Regions from separate parts of the Pilosibacter rotomagensis genome, predicted to be linked through region 2. Evidence: predicted binding sites of a transcription regulator. Region 2 holds the regulator's gene; the other holds the start of a gene.

Region 1 (8,479 bases), 1.6 Mb from region 2:
TTGTTTATCCGCCTGCTTTCGGAACGATGCTGGCGGTCAATACAACCAGAGGAATCCGGTTTGCATTCTGCCTGTTCAGCTGTACAGTTACCTTTGTCTGTGCGCTGCTTTCCTTTTATTTCAGCCGCCGGATGAAACAGAAAAATACATTCCTGTTCGGACTGATCTGCCTTGCCATGTGCGGCCTGTCATCCTATCCTGTGCTTCATATGCTGGCTGCGGTTCCCGTATTCCCCTGGTACACGATGGAACTGTTCTGTATCTATCTGGTTACCTGGCTGATCGTAGTTCTGCAAAACCGGATATGCAGGCCGGGCTTCCTGCCTGCGGCCATCAGTAATGGAGTGGGCGCTGCCTTCCTGGTATATGCGTTTGTGTATGGCATGATGGCTTCCCATCTCTCCCTTGGAGCTATTCGTTTCTTCTCTGCATCGGTCTTTTGTTATAAGGCGGCATCTGCGCTCTATCTGCTTATCATCGCTGTGCTTGCCATTCACAGAGGAGAAAAACGGAGCCGGCCGATCTTCTATGCTGCGTCAGCCGCAACCTGCGCCTTTATATGGGATCGCCTTCTGCCGGTTTATGAGCCGGTTATCGGCGGTTGGTTTTTGGAATGGGGCAGCTTTTTCATAGCAGCCGCCATCGGTTATTCCCTCTGGCGCGATGTGATAGAAGGATATGGAAACAGCCTGATTTTTCAGGAAGAACGCAAGCAGGTCATCCGTCAGCTTTCTATGCAGACCGAATACAGCCGTCAGGTTTCTGAAGCAGCGGAAGAAAACAGAAGGCTGATCCACGACATCAAACACCATCTGCGTACCATAGACCGCATGGCCTCTGAACATGGACAGACGGAGATCTGCTCCTTCCTGTTACAGGTAGAGGAACAGGTTGCGGCATCATCGGGTCACTCCCATGTTGCGTTCTGCAAAAATCCCGTCGTAAATGCGCTGATTGAATACTACTACGGCATGGCGCAGACACAAGGGACAGAATTTCAGGTGCGGCTCGATCTTCCTGATCAGATGCCGCTTACCGATGTGGAACTGTGTACGGTGCTGGGCAATCTTTTGGACAATGCCGTTGAGGCGTGCAGCCGCCAAAAGCAAGGGGTGCGCCGCGTTTTCATTGCAGGCGAAACCAGAGGCAATATGTACTTTTTGAAGATTGAAAACACTTACGACGGTCTGGCCTTGCAGGAGGGAAAAACATTCCTCTCCAGAAAGGGTACATCTGATGATCATGGAATCGGGCTTTCATCTGTCCGAAAAATCATTGAAAGCCATGGCGGTGATCTCGATCTTGTTCCCGGTGAGGAATCCTTTCTTGCTGGAATTACAATACAGATGTAAAAACTGTTTTTTGAGGCGCATTCAGATAACATAGGAAAGATCGCTTGTGGCGCTTTCTTGAATTGAAAAAAGCCCGCTTTTCGCGAAACTTGGACATTGCATTTTCGTACATTTCTTCGAGGGAAACGCGCTGGTGATTGTAATGAGTTGAATAGGCGAAGCCTATTTTTAATGTAACAGGAAATTCCGAAGAATTCCCTGTTACATTAAAAGGCATTGACGTGCCAAAGATGCGCACTCGCGCGAAGAGGTCGTAAGGCGAATCCACAATAACAGCGGCATTGGTGAAAGTATCTATTCCGACATAATTAAATCAATGAGTGAATCAATATGAACTTGCATCACATTAAGGCATGGAACTGATAAATCAAATCCTTTGAAAATCAATGGGAGTTCTGTGCATCCAAGTATGATTGTGTCAACGTTCTCATCTTGAATGATTCGTTCTGCAATTGTTCGAAAGTTGTTTTGAGTATCAGATACAACTTTCCCAAGTTCCAGTTCTGTTTCAATTTTTCTACCAATATACTCTTTCTCTGCCGCATCCGGTGTAATGACTTCGATCCCTTTAGATTCGAAGGATTGCTGAAAAAAGGTTCCGTTCATGGTTGGAAGAGTTCCTAACAGGCAAACTTTTCTGTATCTGTGTGCTTTGGCAAATTCACTTGCGGTATCTACCATACTAACAAGCGGTACAGGAGATACTTTCGATAATGCATCAAAAACAATATGTGTTGTGATTCCGGTTAGAGCAGCGTATTGTACTCCTGCTGCAGAAAGTTGATTGATACCGTTGAGAAGATAATCTGTCAACCCATCATAATCCTGATTTTTGCATAAATTGAGTACGTCAAATACATTAAGACTTTCTATGGTGATATTGGGAAAGAAATTTTGACCACTTTTTTTCTGTACGCCATATTCTATGCTGCGATAATATTCAATGGTGGATTCTGGCCCTATTCCACCAATTAATCCTAACTTTTTCATTAATTTTACCTCTGAGTTTACGGAATTCTGCAAATATGTTCGTCTTCATGAATGTCTTGTGCAAAGCTTCTAATGACTTTCCTGACGGAATAGCATGTAGATATTCCACGGTACATTTATAAGAGCATAGTCTGTTTTTTAAATTCCTGTCCGATCTTATTCTGTTCTTTCATGCATGCAATAAATTTCTCACGGGTCACATCTTGCGGGCGGTACTGCCATTCGGTGGAAGTAAGAATTCTATCTGCCATGAGATCAAATTCATCTTCGGTGATATCGATATCATCGAAGCATACCGGAAGACCGATACTGGCATTGAATTTCATGATCGTATCACGGAGAGCGTTCGCGCCTTCATAGGTGAGCAGGCAGAGAACACCGAGGGATACGACTTCGCCGTGCAGGTGTTCGTGACCATGACGCGTGATCGTGGAGCCGTTATAGACACAGTGCGCGAGGGAGGAATTGTAGTAATAATCCGGAATATGAGTCGTCATATTGGAAACGATACCGGTGGAGACGATGATATCCAAAGTGACCTGCATGAGGGCATCGCTGACTTTGTGCGCTTTTAAGGATGCGAGTGCCTCTTTTCCATAATCCAGGAGCGGTTGTGTGCAGACTTTACTGAGCTGGACACCCATTAACGGAGTATGGCTTAAGTGCTTACCTTTGCTGGAAAAAACAGCCTCACATTCTTTGGAGAGTGCGTCGCCGATTCCGGCCCAGAGGAGGTCGTAAGGAGAATCCGCAATAACAGCGGTATTGATGAAGGTATGATCCGCAAGCTTCGGATAATAATATTCCCGGAAGGTGCCGTTGGCATTGTAGATGACACAGATGGCAGTCACGGCCGCGCAGTTGCTGGCAACGGTCGGGAAGGTAAATAGTGGTTTGTCAAGTTCGTTTGCTACATATTTTGCGGTGTCGCAGGCTCTTCCTCCACCGACACCAAAGATGATATCTGCGTTGCGGACAGCCGGATTCGCGATCAATGCATTGCCGTTCTCGTAGCTGGAATCACCGCCGTACCAGATGAAATCCGTGATCTCAAGATCGGAGCCCTTGATGCCTTCCAGGAGCGCATCTTTTGTTTTTTCCATGGCTGTTTTACCGCCGATCACGACTGCCTTTTTTCCATAGTTTCTTGCGACGTATGGAAGTTCCTTGTAACAATTTTCACCGATGGAATAATTAGGAAGATATACACTGTAACTCATTTGCTTCTGCCTTTCTTGTTGTGAGATGACAAATATCCGGAATAAACAATATCTGTCAGATTGTGGGGGTAACTGTTAGAGGATAGAATAAACTGTCCAGAAGCGTTACGGTTGATAGTAGAGTTTTGCCATCAAAATGGATAACTTATCAATATTATAGGCGTTTGGAAAAATAATTCAAGATGTTCTTAATTTATGTCCTTTAAATTTTCCTGCCATTGCACATCACATTGTGCTACTGCAGAAAACCAATGCATGTATGATCATGATTATGCACGAGGAGTGTGAGAGAAATAAGAATCTGGGAATACAGACAGAACAGATAAGAAAAAGAACTCTGTATGGTACGTTTGTCAAAGACGAAAAGTATCAGAGTTCTTTTTAAACCGCTAAGATATCAGGAGTTACGGATACTGTCTTGCATTGGCAATCGGATGCCGGAGAGTTTTTCACTGTCCCAGCGGATTTTGAACAAAAATGACTTTTAAAAAGAAAAATAAGTTCACAATTAATTCACAAAAAATTAGCACTCACCTCTTGACAGTGCTAATCATATGTGTTATAGTACATGCAGAACAAAGGAAGAGAGAAAGAAATCAAAGGGATGCAAAAAGTCCTGGAGATTTTCAGAATCTCCCAGACAATAGATTTCAGATATTCTGATTGGAGGAATGATTTATGTATATGCCGAGTATTTTTGGAGAGAGTTTATTTGATGATATGTTCCCGTTTGATGACAGCTTCTTTACTTCTAAGAAGAATCCGCTGTATGGAAAGAATGCTTCGAGAGTTATGAAAACTGATATCAAGGAGAATGAAGGTTCCTATGAACTGGACATCGATCTTCCGGGATTCAAGAAAGATGAGATCACTGCAGAATTGAAGGATGGTTATCTGACCGTCAGCGCTGCTAAGGGTCTTGATAAGGATGAGGAAGATAAGAAAGGTCATTATATCCGTCAGGAGCGTTATTCCGGAGCAATGAGCAGAACCTTCTATGTTGGCGAAGATGTAAAGCAGGAAGATATCAAGGCTAAATTTGAAAATGGTATCTTAAGCCTGTCCGTTCCGAAACCGGTTGAGCAGAAGAAGGTTGAAACTTCTAAGCGTATTGCGATCGAAGGTTAAGGAAGCGCGGCAGACAGTGAAAGCTGCCTGCGGTGTATGGTATCAATGAAAATAACCTGTAGCTGAAAAGGACCGTTGCCTTTGCAGAGAGATCTGTGGGGCAGCGGTCCTTTTTTATGTAACAGGAACTTCCTATGAATTTCCTGTTACATAAAAAGGCACTGACGTGCCCAAAATGCGCACTCGCGCGAAGATGCAGATTGTCGCAAGCGCCTGCGCGAGGTGCGAGAATGTGCCAAGGCACATTCTTTTATATAAAAGGTACAGCTGCACGTTATTGGTTTATCATAAAATCGGCAGAATACCCCCATTCCTCGTAGGTGGCGGGATGAATGCCACTATAACGATACACAGACAGATGTAAAACGGTAAGCAATTACAATTCTTTCTCTTCCCTTTTGTGAAACCATGTGCTATAATTAACACAGAACATATGTTCTGAACCAATTAGGAAAGGAGGAACCGTTTTGTATTTGACCGTATGCCAGCAGCTAAAGCATCTGTCCAAAGATGAATTCCTCATTCTACGGGAATTATGCCGCACAGCCAAAAACCTGACCAACCAGGCCATCTACCAGGTACGGCAGCATTACTTTGAACATAGCCGGTATCTTCCATATGAGAAAAACTACGCCATCTTAAAGACTTCCGAAAACTATCGGCTGCTGAATTCCAACATGGCCCAGCAGATCCTTAAGGAAGTGGATGGATCTTTTAAGTCTTTCTTCGGTCTGTTGAAACTGGCAAAGCAGGGGAAGTATCCGTTTTCATCCTGCAGGCTGCCCAAATACCTTCCAAAAGACGGCTACGCAACCCTGATCGTCGGGTTTGTAAGACTGAATGGGAACCGGTTTGTCCTTCCGTACTCAGCAGCGTATAAGAAGCATCATAAACCGGTCACCATTACCATCCCGCCGGTCCTGGCAGATAAAACCATTAAGGAGATCCGTATCATCCCAAAAGCAGACGCCAGGTTCTTTGAGATCCAGTACACCTATCAGGTGGAAGCGGCTCAGAGAAATCTGAATCCAACCCATGCACTGGCGATCGACTTCGGGATCGACAATCTCATGACGGCCGTTTCCAACAGAGGGGAAAGCTTCCTCATCGATGGGAAACGCTTAAAATCCATCAACCAGTGGTTCAACAAGCGGAACACCTGCCTGCAGAGCGTCAAAGACAAGCAGCACTACGGAAAGAAAACAACCAGACGTCAGGTCGTTTTGCAGAGGAAGAGAAACAACCAGGTCCGTGACTACATGGGTAAAGCAGCGAAACAGGTGGTCACCTACTGCATCCGGAACGATATCGGAACCCTGATCGTGGGCTACAATACCACATTCCAGCGCTCCTCAGATCTTGGCAGGCAGATGAACCAGGTCTTTGTGGGAATTCCGTTCGGGATACTCCGCAGGAAACTGAAATATCTGTGTGAAATGAATGGGATCCGCTACGTGGAACAGGAGGAAAGCTATACTTCCATGGCATCCTTCTGGGATCTGGATGAAATGCCCGTATATGGAGAAGCAGGACTTGTGCCACCGGTCTTTTCCGGCCGCCGGATCTGCCGTGGCCTGTATCAGGACCGCTCTGGAAGGCGGATCAACGCTGATGTCAATGGTGCTTTAAATATCATGCGTAAATGTAACATTGTGAGCCTAAGGGCTCTATATGATAGAGGCGATGTGGATACGCCTGTAAGAATAAGGATCGCCTGAGAGCGGGCGGAAACTCAAAGATCAAACTTCTTAAACGGGAGTCCAAGGATTCCCCAGAAGCCCCCACTTCAAATTTCTTCAAAATTAAGTGGTGGGTAATTCACGAGCGGCGTGAGCTATGATGCTGCAAAAAGATTTGAATTGGGGAACGAAAAGTGTCAGGGAAGAGAGAAATAAACGGAGTTTTTATGATCCCGTTCGGACTGGTGACGGGATTTGCAGACGGGCAGGAGATCCGGATCACGGAGCTTGCGAAACAAGGATTTTGTTTTCGGACATTGCATGAGATCCGCGAAGTAAAGGGATTCCGGATCTGTTTTTATGATGGTTTCAACGGGCTGAAGGCAGGGAGTCAGGAGAAGAAAAGCGGGGATCCGTATACGGAAGTTGAGATCCGTTCTTTTGAGATGGAAGTGCGTGTGGAAGATGGACTGGGGATTCCGGTATATGAGTATTCGGTGTTTGTGGAGCAGGAGAAATACCGGGAATGCGCTGGAAAACTGATCCTTTGGTATGATAGATTTGTGCGGCTGAAGCTGGAGTGCGAGGACGGGGAGCTTGCAATGGCGCTTACCGGGTATCCGGCAAAAAAGGATGAACAGTTTGCGGAGAATTTCATTGAACAGAAAAAAGAATGGTTTGATGAAGGAGAAGACAGGGCGAGGCAGGAAACGCGAATCGAAAATCAGTCAGGTATAAGGGGAAATTGCATCGCAGCAGGAGATTTTGAACTCAAAGAATACAAAGAATATAAAGAATACAAAGAATATAAAGAGCAGGAACGGAAGAATATCGAAGTTGCTGTGGAATTGGACCGTCCGGAGCTTTATGAGCGGTATTTATCCATGAAATTCCGCGATTTTATGGACTGGTACTGGAACGTGAATGGGGCTAAAGAGCTGGGAAAACGAATGCCGGTTCCAGAGCGGATCTATGTGGGAAATGCCTTCTGCCATCTGCTGTTTCCTGAAAAACGGCAGTTGTTTGAGATCTTTAAAAAGGCAGAGTCGGAAGGTCTGGCTGTGACAGTTACATTTTCATATCTGCGGGAATTTATGCTGAAACCGGTGGAAAAACTGTTGGATGAGCTGGAAGAATGGTGCAGAAACCGGGAGACATTTCTGGAGATCGCGGCAAACGACTGGGGTCTGCTGGAGCTTTTGAGAGAGCGGAAGGAATGGAAGGAAGAAAAAGAAGTTCTTGTGCCGTGTATGGGGACTCTGTTAAATAAAAGAAAAAAGGATCCACGGATGGGATACAAGCAGGGAGAGACAGGATATTTTCGGGAGAACAGCCTGAATGCGGAATTTTACCGGACGTATCTGAGGGACACGTTCGGGATCCGGCGGTACGAGTGGGAGTCCTGCGGATACAGGCAGCAATTTCCGGAAGGAAAGAACAGCATCCACGTTCCGTTTTATCAGACGAATACCTCCCAGTATTGTACACTGTATGCTGCGTGTAAAAATGGGGAACGTGGAAAGCAGGAACTGCCGGAATCGTGTCCGGGATATTGCAGAGAGAAAGTCTTTCTGTATCCGAAGCATTTGAAGATGGTGGGGCGGTATAATTCGCTCTTTGCGCTGGATGGGAGTTCAGTTTCCGGAATGGCGGATACAGAAGGTTGGAAAGAGAAAAGAATTGATAGAATCGTAGTAAATTTACTGTAACTAATATGCAATTAAAAATAGCAGATAGTCAGAATTGTACTTGTGAAAAAAGAAACGAAATGTTGCAGGTGCGAACTTTCAGAAGTTGGGAAGCTGAATTTAAGGAGAAATACAATGAAGATCACGGCGGGACTTGGATCCATCGATGAATATGTGCGGTACGTCGAGGCCGGGGCAGATGAGTTTTTCTGCGGATACGTACCTTATGAATGGAATAAAAAATACGGGACGGTGCTGCCGCTAAACCGTCGTGAGGTTCTTGGCATTAACGTGCAGATCGGGGCGGAGAGTGAGCTGAGGATTCTGGCGGCGCTGGTGAGAAAGTATGGGAAGCCGGTACATCTGACATTTAATTCGCTTTATTATACACCGGAGCAGTACCCAGAGATCGCGGATGTCCT
Region 2 (8,479 bases):
AACACTGCATCGTTGCCGAGAACGTTGTGATCGGTGAGAATGCGATCGTCGGTTCCATGCCGAAGGATGAGGGACACGGTGTCGCGACGATCGGATCCGGGATCACAATCGGAAAGGGCGCAAAGATCGGCCCGAACGCCATGGTCAATAAAAATGTGGAGGACGGTGAAGAACAATGGTAAATTCCAATGCAAATGCGATCGGTATTATTTTCCCGAACAGTTATGACAATCTGGTGCCGGAACTTGCGGGCGACCGCCTGATGGCATCCATCCCGTTCGCGGGACGTTACCGGATCATCGATTTCCTCCTTTCGAGTCTCGCAAACTGCGGGATCAGCAATATCTCCATCGTGGTCCGCGAGAATTACCATTCCCTGATGGACCATCTGGGATCCGGCCGTGAGTGGGATCTTCTCAGAAAGAACGGAGGTCTCAGCATCTTCCCGCCGTATGCGGAGAAGAACATGAAGGTCTACAGCGGCCGTGTCGAAGCGCTGGAGAGTATTCTGCAGTTCCTTAAAAATAAGAAAGAAAAGTACGTTATCATGACCGACGCAAATATTGCGGTCGATTTTGATTTCAATGATATGTTAAGGGCACATATCGAGAGCGGCGCCGATGTGACTGTCGCTTACGCGGAGCAGGAGATCCCGGCGGAGCTGATCCACGCGGGCGCCCATGGGGACATGTATTACACGTTAAAGCTCGAGGACGGGCGTGTGAAAAGGATCTTCATGAATTCCGAGGAGAGCGGAAAACAGAATCTTTCCATGAACATCTATATTATGGAAAGAGAAGCTCTGATCGAGAAGATCCATGCGGCGTTTGTACGCGGCTATTCCTATTTTGAGCGTGATATCCTTGCACCGCGCCTGGAGAAATATAACGTCCGCGCGTACAAGTATGAAGGATATTATGCAAGGATCTGCGGACTGAAGAGCTACTTTGACGAGAATATGAAGCTTCTTGACGATGAGAATCTGGAAGCGCTGTTTACCGGCGGTCCGGTCTACACAAAGATCCGTGATGACAACCCGACGAGATACATTACCGGATGTAAGGCGAAAAATAACCTCGTTGCAGATGGCTGTGTGATCGAGGGAGATGTTGAGAACTGTATTCTTTTCAGAGGCGTCAAGATCGAGAAAGGCGCGAAGATCAGAAACAGTGTCCTGATGCAGGATACGGTCGTGAAGGCCGGCGGACGCTTGGATTACGTTGTTACCGATAAGAACGTTACGATCGAGGTCGGACAGGAGCTTAAGGGAACGGATACACAGCCGTTTTATGTTGCCAAGGGACATACGGTTTAAAAAAGCAAAGGATAAAAGGGAATCTTCCGTGAGAGACTGGATGCTCCATGGAGATTCCCTTTTTGTGTATATGAGAACATAGAAAAAATGAAATCGGAAAGGCAGAGCGCTAAAGTCTGTGAAGCGCGGATTTTCCTGTAAAAAAAGGTGACCTGCGCAATGGCAGATCACCTTTTTGTAAGAAAACGGAGCATCAGGACTGGATCAGATAGACCTCAGAACGTTCCACGCCGTGATTTTTTGTTTCCGAATGTGTGTTGTAAAAAATATCGATGTGTTTTCCTTTGACGCCGCCGCCGACGTCCTCAGCGATATATTCGACGCCGTCGATGAGAAGATGGCTTCCGAGCGGGATGACGCGCGGGTCAACGGCTACGGTGCGGCTCGCGGTGGCCTGGGTTCCTGTTTTTGTGAGGCGTCCATATCCTTCGGAGCAGCTTCTGCATGGGCAGTAGGCGGTTGTCTTGAAGGTTCCTAAGGAGACGAGAGTCGCGTTTTTGATGATACCTGTCTCGGTATCGTACTGGTAGGCGATCGGAAGTGCCTGTCCGTTTACGCTGAGTTTGATCATGTAGGTGTTGTCCGGAATGGAGGACCAGTCGATCATGATCTCAAAGCCGTGGGCGCCGTTTCCGATGCCGCTTGTCTTTAAGTCATCGCGTTCGATATCTGCGGTGGCGGTCTCTGCTAAGAGAGAGTCGCCTGTATGGGCGTTGACCACGGTAACAGTGACGGAGACCGGGGTGTCCGGGACCGCGGAGTTCCACGCCCATCCGGAGATCTTATTTCCGTCGATGCTGTCGAGGTGGCCAGAGTTTTTCGAGGTGCTTGCGAAGGCGCATACGGTGTTTAGGAGCATCGCGAGGATGGTTATTAAAACACTGATGGTCATTCTGATTTTCTTCATATAACATATCCTTTCTTTTTTGTTTCATATCTGTTACAAAGTATATGCTGTGATGTAACAAATATGTAACAATTTGGAAACAAATATGTATTATACACGGATTTTTTTATTTGTCAAGTTTTCGGGGGGGGGGGGTACGCGGTGAGGTTCCGGGATAGCGTGCAGGGGATGCGGGGATGGTTCCTCTAAGCTCACGGGCGGCTGCTAAGGGCAGAAAATCGACGACACAACTCGCTGCGCTCAGACAAGTGTCGCCGATTTTCTAACGCAGCCACCCGTGAGCTTAGAGGAAGCCAGATCCCCGGATCAAAGCACGCCATCCCGGAGCCTCACCGCTGTGGGATGGCGGGAGGAAGGGAAGAGGTATAACTCGCTGCCTGCGCTCGGACGTGTACTATTTTGTATTCAACACAGTCAGCTGCGGATTAAGAGGAAGTGTATATCTGGAGCAAAGCACTTTTGCCCGGAGCCTCACCGCTGGGGAGTTGCGGGAGTGAGTGTGAAGAATCGATATCTTATAAGGAAATAGTTTGGTTGGGGAAGATTACTGTCGGTAAAGTGCGCGGGAAATTATGGGGTTTCCGGGAGATTTCTGGATAAAACAGGAATTATTCCTATATTTGTGAAAAAAATGTGAAAATTATCAAAAGCCCTTGACAAAAAACTTGCGAAGTAATATAGTAGCAACTGTAGATGTTAGCACTCCTCAAAAGAGAGTGCTAGCAAATCAGAGAGAAGAGGTGAGAGGTTTGGAACTGGATGAGAGAAAAGAGAAAATTTTGAAAGCGATTATCCAGACGTACCTGGAGACCGGTGAGCCGGTCGGATCCAGAACGATTTCCAAATACTCGGATCTGAAGCTCAGCTCCGCTACGATCCGAAATGAGATGTCTGATCTGGAAGAGCTTGGTTACATTCTTCAGCCGCATACTTCAGCCGGAAGGATTCCTTCCGATAAGGGTTACCGGTTTTATGTTGACCAGATCATTAAAGAGAAGGACAGTCAGGTCGAGCACATGCAGGAACTGATGATCCAGCGGGTTGACCGCGTGGAACTGCTTTTGAAGCAGCTTGCAAAGGTTCTCGCAAAGAATACAAATTATGCGACTCTGATCAGCGGACCGAGTTACAGCCAGACGAAGCTTAAATTTATCCAACTCTCCAGAGTTGAGGAGCATAAGCTTCTCGTGGTAATTGTTGTGGAAGGAAATATTATCCGGAACTCTTTTGTTACGGTTGATGAGGAACTCAGTGATGAGGAGATCCTGAATCTGAATATTCTCCTGAACAGCAATCTGAACGGTCTGACGATCGAGGAGATCAATCTTGGTGTGATCGCGAAGATGAAGGAGCAGGCCGGAAGCCACAGAAGAGTGGTGGATCTGGTCCTGAATGAGGTCAGCGAAGTGATCCGTTCCCAGGATGAGGATCTTCAGATCTATACGAGCGGGGCAACCAATATTTTCAAATATCCGGAACTTTCCGATACAGAGAAAGCGAGTCAGCTGATCAGCACGTTAGAACATAAGGAACTTCTCCGTGGGCTGATCGATGAACAGCAGCAGAATAAGACCGATGACCCGGACAATGAGATCCAGGTCTACATCGGAGATGAAACTCCGGTCCAGAGCATGAAAGACTGCAGCATCGTAACCGCAAATTATGCGCTCGGCGATGGAATGCGAGGAACGATCGGTATTGTAGGACCAAAGCGGATGGATTACGAGAAAGTCGTAACAACCTTGCGATCGCTTGTCGCGCAGCTGAACGAAACATTTAAAAATGAAAGGTGAAGAGAGCAGTGGAAGAGAAAGAGTTAGAAAAAGAGAACCAGGAGACGGAAGCTTCCGAAGAGAAAGAAGCGAAAGCCTCTGAGACTGATAAAGAAACTGAGAAGTCCGAGGATGCCGGAAAGAAGGAAAAAGCTCCGGAAAAGAAAAAGGATCCGAAGGACGAGAAGATTGATGAGTTAAATGACAAACTCAGAAGATCGATGGCGGAATTTGATAATTACCGCAAGAGAACGGACAAGGAAAAGTCCGCGATGTATGAGATCGGCGCGAAGGACGTGATCGAAAAGATCCTTCCGATCGTTGACAACTTTGAAAGAGGTCTTAACACAATCCCGGAGGATGCGAAAGGAACCGCATTTGCAGAGGGAATGGAAAAGATATATAAGCAGTTTGTAAAGACGCTCGATGATCTTGGCGTAAAGCCGATCGAGGCCGTCGGAAAGCCGTTTGATCCGAATTTCCACAACGCAGTGATGCATGTGGAGGATGAGAATCTCGGCGAAAATGTTGTGGCAGCTGAGCTTCAGAAGGGTTACACCTACAAAGAGTCGATCGTCCGTCACAGCATGGTACAGGTTGCGAACTAAGGATCGTGAGAGCACGTAAGTGCGGATCGATCCGGTATCAAAATTAACATTGAAATTCACTTAATTCCAAATATAACAGGAGGAAAAAATCATGAGCAAGATCATTGGTATTGACTTAGGTACAACAAACAGCTGCGTAGCAGTTATGGAAGGCGGTAAACCAACAGTTATCGCTAATACAGAAGGTGTCAGAACAACACCGTCTATCGTTGCATTTACAAAGACAGGAGAAAGACTTGTCGGTGAGCCGGCAAAGCGTCAGGCAGTTACAAACGCTGACAGAACCATCTCCTCCATTAAGAGACATATGGGTACTGACTACAAGGTAGACATCGACGGCAAGAAGTACACACCGCAGGAGATTTCCGCGATGATCCTTCAGAAGTTAAAAGCAGATGCTGAAAGCTACCTCGGTGAGAAGGTAACAGAAGCTGTTATCACAGTTCCGGCTTACTTCAACGATGCCCAGCGTCAGGCAACAAAGGATGCAGGTAAGATCGCCGGTCTTGATGTAAAGCGTATCATCAACGAGCCGACAGCGGCAGCCCTTGCTTATGGCCTTGACAACGAGAAAGAGCAGAAGATCATGGTATATGACCTCGGCGGCGGTACATTCGATGTTTCCATCATCGAGATCGGTGACGGCGTTATTGAAGTTCTTGCGACGAACGGTGATACACACCTCGGCGGTGATGATTTCGATAACCGTGTCACACAGTGGATGATCGATGAGTTCAAGAAGACAGAGGGCGTAGATCTTTCCGGTGATAAGATGGCACTTCAGAGATTAAAAGAAGCTGCTGAGAAAGCAAAGAAGGAACTCTCTTCCGCAACAACAACAAATATCAACCTTCCGTTCATCACAGCAACTGCTGATGGCCCGAAGCACTTAGATATGAATCTTACAAGAGCAAAATTCGATGAACTCACAAGCGACCTCATCGAGAGAACAGCGATCCCGGTGCAGAATGCATTAAGAGATGCCGGCTTAACAGCAGCAGATCTTTCCAAGGTTCTCCTTGTAGGTGGTTCCACACGTATGCTTTCCGCACAGGAGAAGGTAAAACAGTTAACAGGCAAAGAGCCGAGTAAGTCCTTAAACCCGGATGAGTGCGTAGCCATCGGTGCAGCGATCCAGGGTGGTAAGTTAGCAGGCGATGCTGGTGCCGGCGACATCCTTCTTCTCGATGTTACTCCGCTTTCCCTTGCAATCGAGACCATGGGCGGCGTAGCAACAAAGCTGATCGAGAGAAATACAACCATCCCGACAAGAAAGAGCCAGATCTTCTCCACAGCCGCTGATAACCAGACAGCTGTAGATATCCACGTTGTACAGGGTGAGCGTGAGTTCGCAAAGGACAACAAAACTCTTGGCCAGTTCCGTCTTGATGGTATCCTTCCGGCAAGAAGAGGTGTTCCGCAGATCGAAGTTACATTCGATATCGATGCAAACGGTATCGTAAATGTATCCGCTAAGGATCTTGGAACAGGCAAAGAGCAGCACATCACGATCACATCCGGTTCCAACATGTCCAAGGATGATATCGATAAGGCTGTTAAGGAAGCTGCAGCTTACGAGGCTGAGGATAAGAAGAGAAAAGAAGCGATTGATGCGAGAAACGAAGCTGACTCCATGGTATTCCAGACAGAGAAAGCTCTCGAGGAAGTCGGCGACAAGATCGATGCAAACGACAAGACTGCTGTTGAGGCTGACTTAAATGCCCTCAAGGAAGCAATCGCAAAAGCTCCGGCAGATCAGATGACAGATGCTCAGGTCGATGAGATTAAGGCGGCGAAAGAGAAACTCATGAACAGTGCCCAGAAGTTATTCTCCAAGGTTTATGAGCAGGCTCAGGCAGCTCAGGGCGCAGCAGGTGCCCAGGGTCAGGCTGGTCCGCAGGCAGGTCAGAGCGCAAGCCAGGCAGGCTACGGCGATGATGTCGTTGACGGAGACTACAAAGAGGTCTAAGACGAAAAATAAATTGACAGACTGAAAATAGTCTGTCAGGCAAAGCAGATCCGGAAGGACGCCCGCAAACGGGCGTTCTTTCGGCTGCCTTGTTTCCGGACGATGAATGATCCGGAGAAAATTTATCACGGCAGAAGATAAAACCGTGATGTCTGGAATGGGTTCTGGCGTTATCTGGTTACGGCGTGTGAAGGCAGATCTTCCGGCGGCAGAATTCCGCAAAAGGTACGTGGTACCGTTCATTAACAAGAAAGGTAAAGAAAGCAATGGCAGAGACCAAGAGAGATTATTACGAAGTCCTCGGCGTGCCGAAAGATGCGGACGAAGCGGCGTTAAAGAAAGCATATCGAGTTCTTGCAAAGAAATATCATCCGGACGCAAACCCGGGAGACAAAGAGGCGGAGGCAAAGTTCAAGGAAGCTTCCGAGGCATACAGTGTCTTAAGTGATCCGGAAAAGAGAAAGAAGTACGACCAGTTCGGTCATGCAGCCTTTGACGGAGGCGCAGGCGGAGCCGGATACGGCGGATTCGACTTTAACGGAGCCGATATGGGAGACATTTTCGGAGATATCTTCGGAGATTTCTTTGGCGGACGTTCCGCATACGGAAGAAGCAGCAATGGTCCGATGCGCGGAGCAAATTTGAGAACGGGTGTCCGTATCACGTTTGAGGAGGCGATCTTCGGATGTGAGAAGGAGATCGAGCTTACCCTGAAGGATGAGTGTCCGAAGTGTCACGGAACCGGCGCAAAGCCTGGTACATCCCCGATCACCTGTCCGAAATGTAACGGTAAGGGTAAGATCGTCTATACACAGCAGTCGTTCTTTGGCCAGGTACAGAATGTCCAGACATGTCCGGACTGCCGCGGTACCGGTAAGGTTGTCAAGGAGAAATGCCCGGATTGCTACGGCACCGGATATATCTCCAGCAAGAAGAAGATCCAGGTTAAGATCCCGGCCGGTATCGATAACGGACAGAGTATCCGTATCGCCGGGAAGGGTGAGCCGGGTACGAACGGCGGCGAGAGAGGAGACCTTCTCGTTGAGGTTACTGTATCCAGAAGCCCGGTATTCATGCGTCAGGAGACTTCCATCTTCTCGACTGTACCGATTTCTTTCGCAACGGCAGCTCTCGGCGGTCCGATCAAGATCAAGACCGTTGACGGTGAGGTTGAGTACGAGGTAAAACCGGGAACTCAGACTGACACGAAGGTACGTCTCCGCGGTAAGGGTGTTCCGTCCCTGAGAAATAAGAATATCCGCGGTGATCATTATGTAACGCTTGTTGTTACAGTTCCGGAGAAGCTGAATGAGGAGCAGAAGGAGGCTCTGAAGCGGTTTGATGACGCGATGAAGGGAATTGCGCCGGAGGAAGGGAAGAAGAAAGGATTCTTTAGTAAGCTGAAAGAGGATCTGAAGAACGAGTAATAGAGATTGGATTAGAAAATGCACGTTTTGCATGCAGGGAGGATCGGTATGCAGGGCGTGCGTTTTTTGTGTATGTGCTTGCTTGGTGTGTTGGCGAGAGTACGCGGTGAGTTTCCGGCCAGGAGTGCCGTGAAAATCTGGAAAAGGATTTTTGAGGTGTGTTGGCGAGGGTACGCGGTGAGTTTCCGGCCAGGAGTGCCGGGGATGCGGGGATGGTTCCTCTAACCTCCCGGGAGACTGCTAAGGGCAGAAAATCGACGACACAACTCGCTGCGCTCAGACAAGTGTCATCGATTTTCTAACGCAGTCACCCGCGAGCTAAGAGGAAGCCAGATCCCCGGATCATGCACTCCTGTCCGGAAGCTCACCGCTGGGGGATGGTGGGATCGCAAATAATGGTCACAATAATGGGAAATAATCTGCTTGTGGAACCTGAAGAAGTCTGTTATAATGGGGGCAGCTGAAAGCGAGAAATTACCTT

What was found. Region 2 encodes HrcA, which represses chaperone genes, less so after heat shock. Its sites were predicted from a motif close to TGTTAGCACTCNNNNNNNNNGAGTGCTAACA; they were not measured.
Region 1: the regulator HrcA is predicted to act here: its motif matches at 4,084-4,114, upstream of ACI3EW_RS04545 (Hsp20/alpha crystallin family protein).

Annotation. Positions count from the first base shown of each region.
Region 1 is NZ_CM170323.1:1,017,285-1,025,763, forward strand. It holds gene ACI3EW_RS04530 (sensor histidine kinase) at 1-1,352, shown strand, start outside; gene ACI3EW_RS04535 (aspartate/glutamate racemase family protein) at 1,647-2,342, opposite strand; gene ACI3EW_RS04540 (iron-containing alcohol dehydrogenase family protein) at 2,459-3,562, opposite strand; gene ACI3EW_RS04545 (Hsp20/alpha crystallin family protein) at 4,241-4,690, shown strand; gene ACI3EW_RS04550 (RNA-guided endonuclease InsQ/TnpB family protein) at 5,158-6,408, shown strand; gene ACI3EW_RS04555 (hypothetical protein) at 6,564-8,078, shown strand; gene ACI3EW_RS04560 (U32 family peptidase) at 8,193-8,479, shown strand, end outside.
Region 2 is NZ_CM170323.1:2,627,428-2,635,906, reverse strand. It holds gene ACI3EW_RS11840 (glucose-1-phosphate adenylyltransferase) at 1-182, shown strand, start outside; gene glgD (glucose-1-phosphate adenylyltransferase subunit GlgD) at 176-1,315, shown strand; gene ACI3EW_RS11830 (3D domain-containing protein) at 1,509-2,222, opposite strand; gene hrcA (heat-inducible transcriptional repressor HrcA) at 2,963-4,015, shown strand; gene grpE (nucleotide exchange factor GrpE) at 4,024-4,602, shown strand; gene dnaK (molecular chaperone DnaK) at 4,694-6,571, shown strand; gene dnaJ (molecular chaperone DnaJ) at 6,838-7,998, shown strand.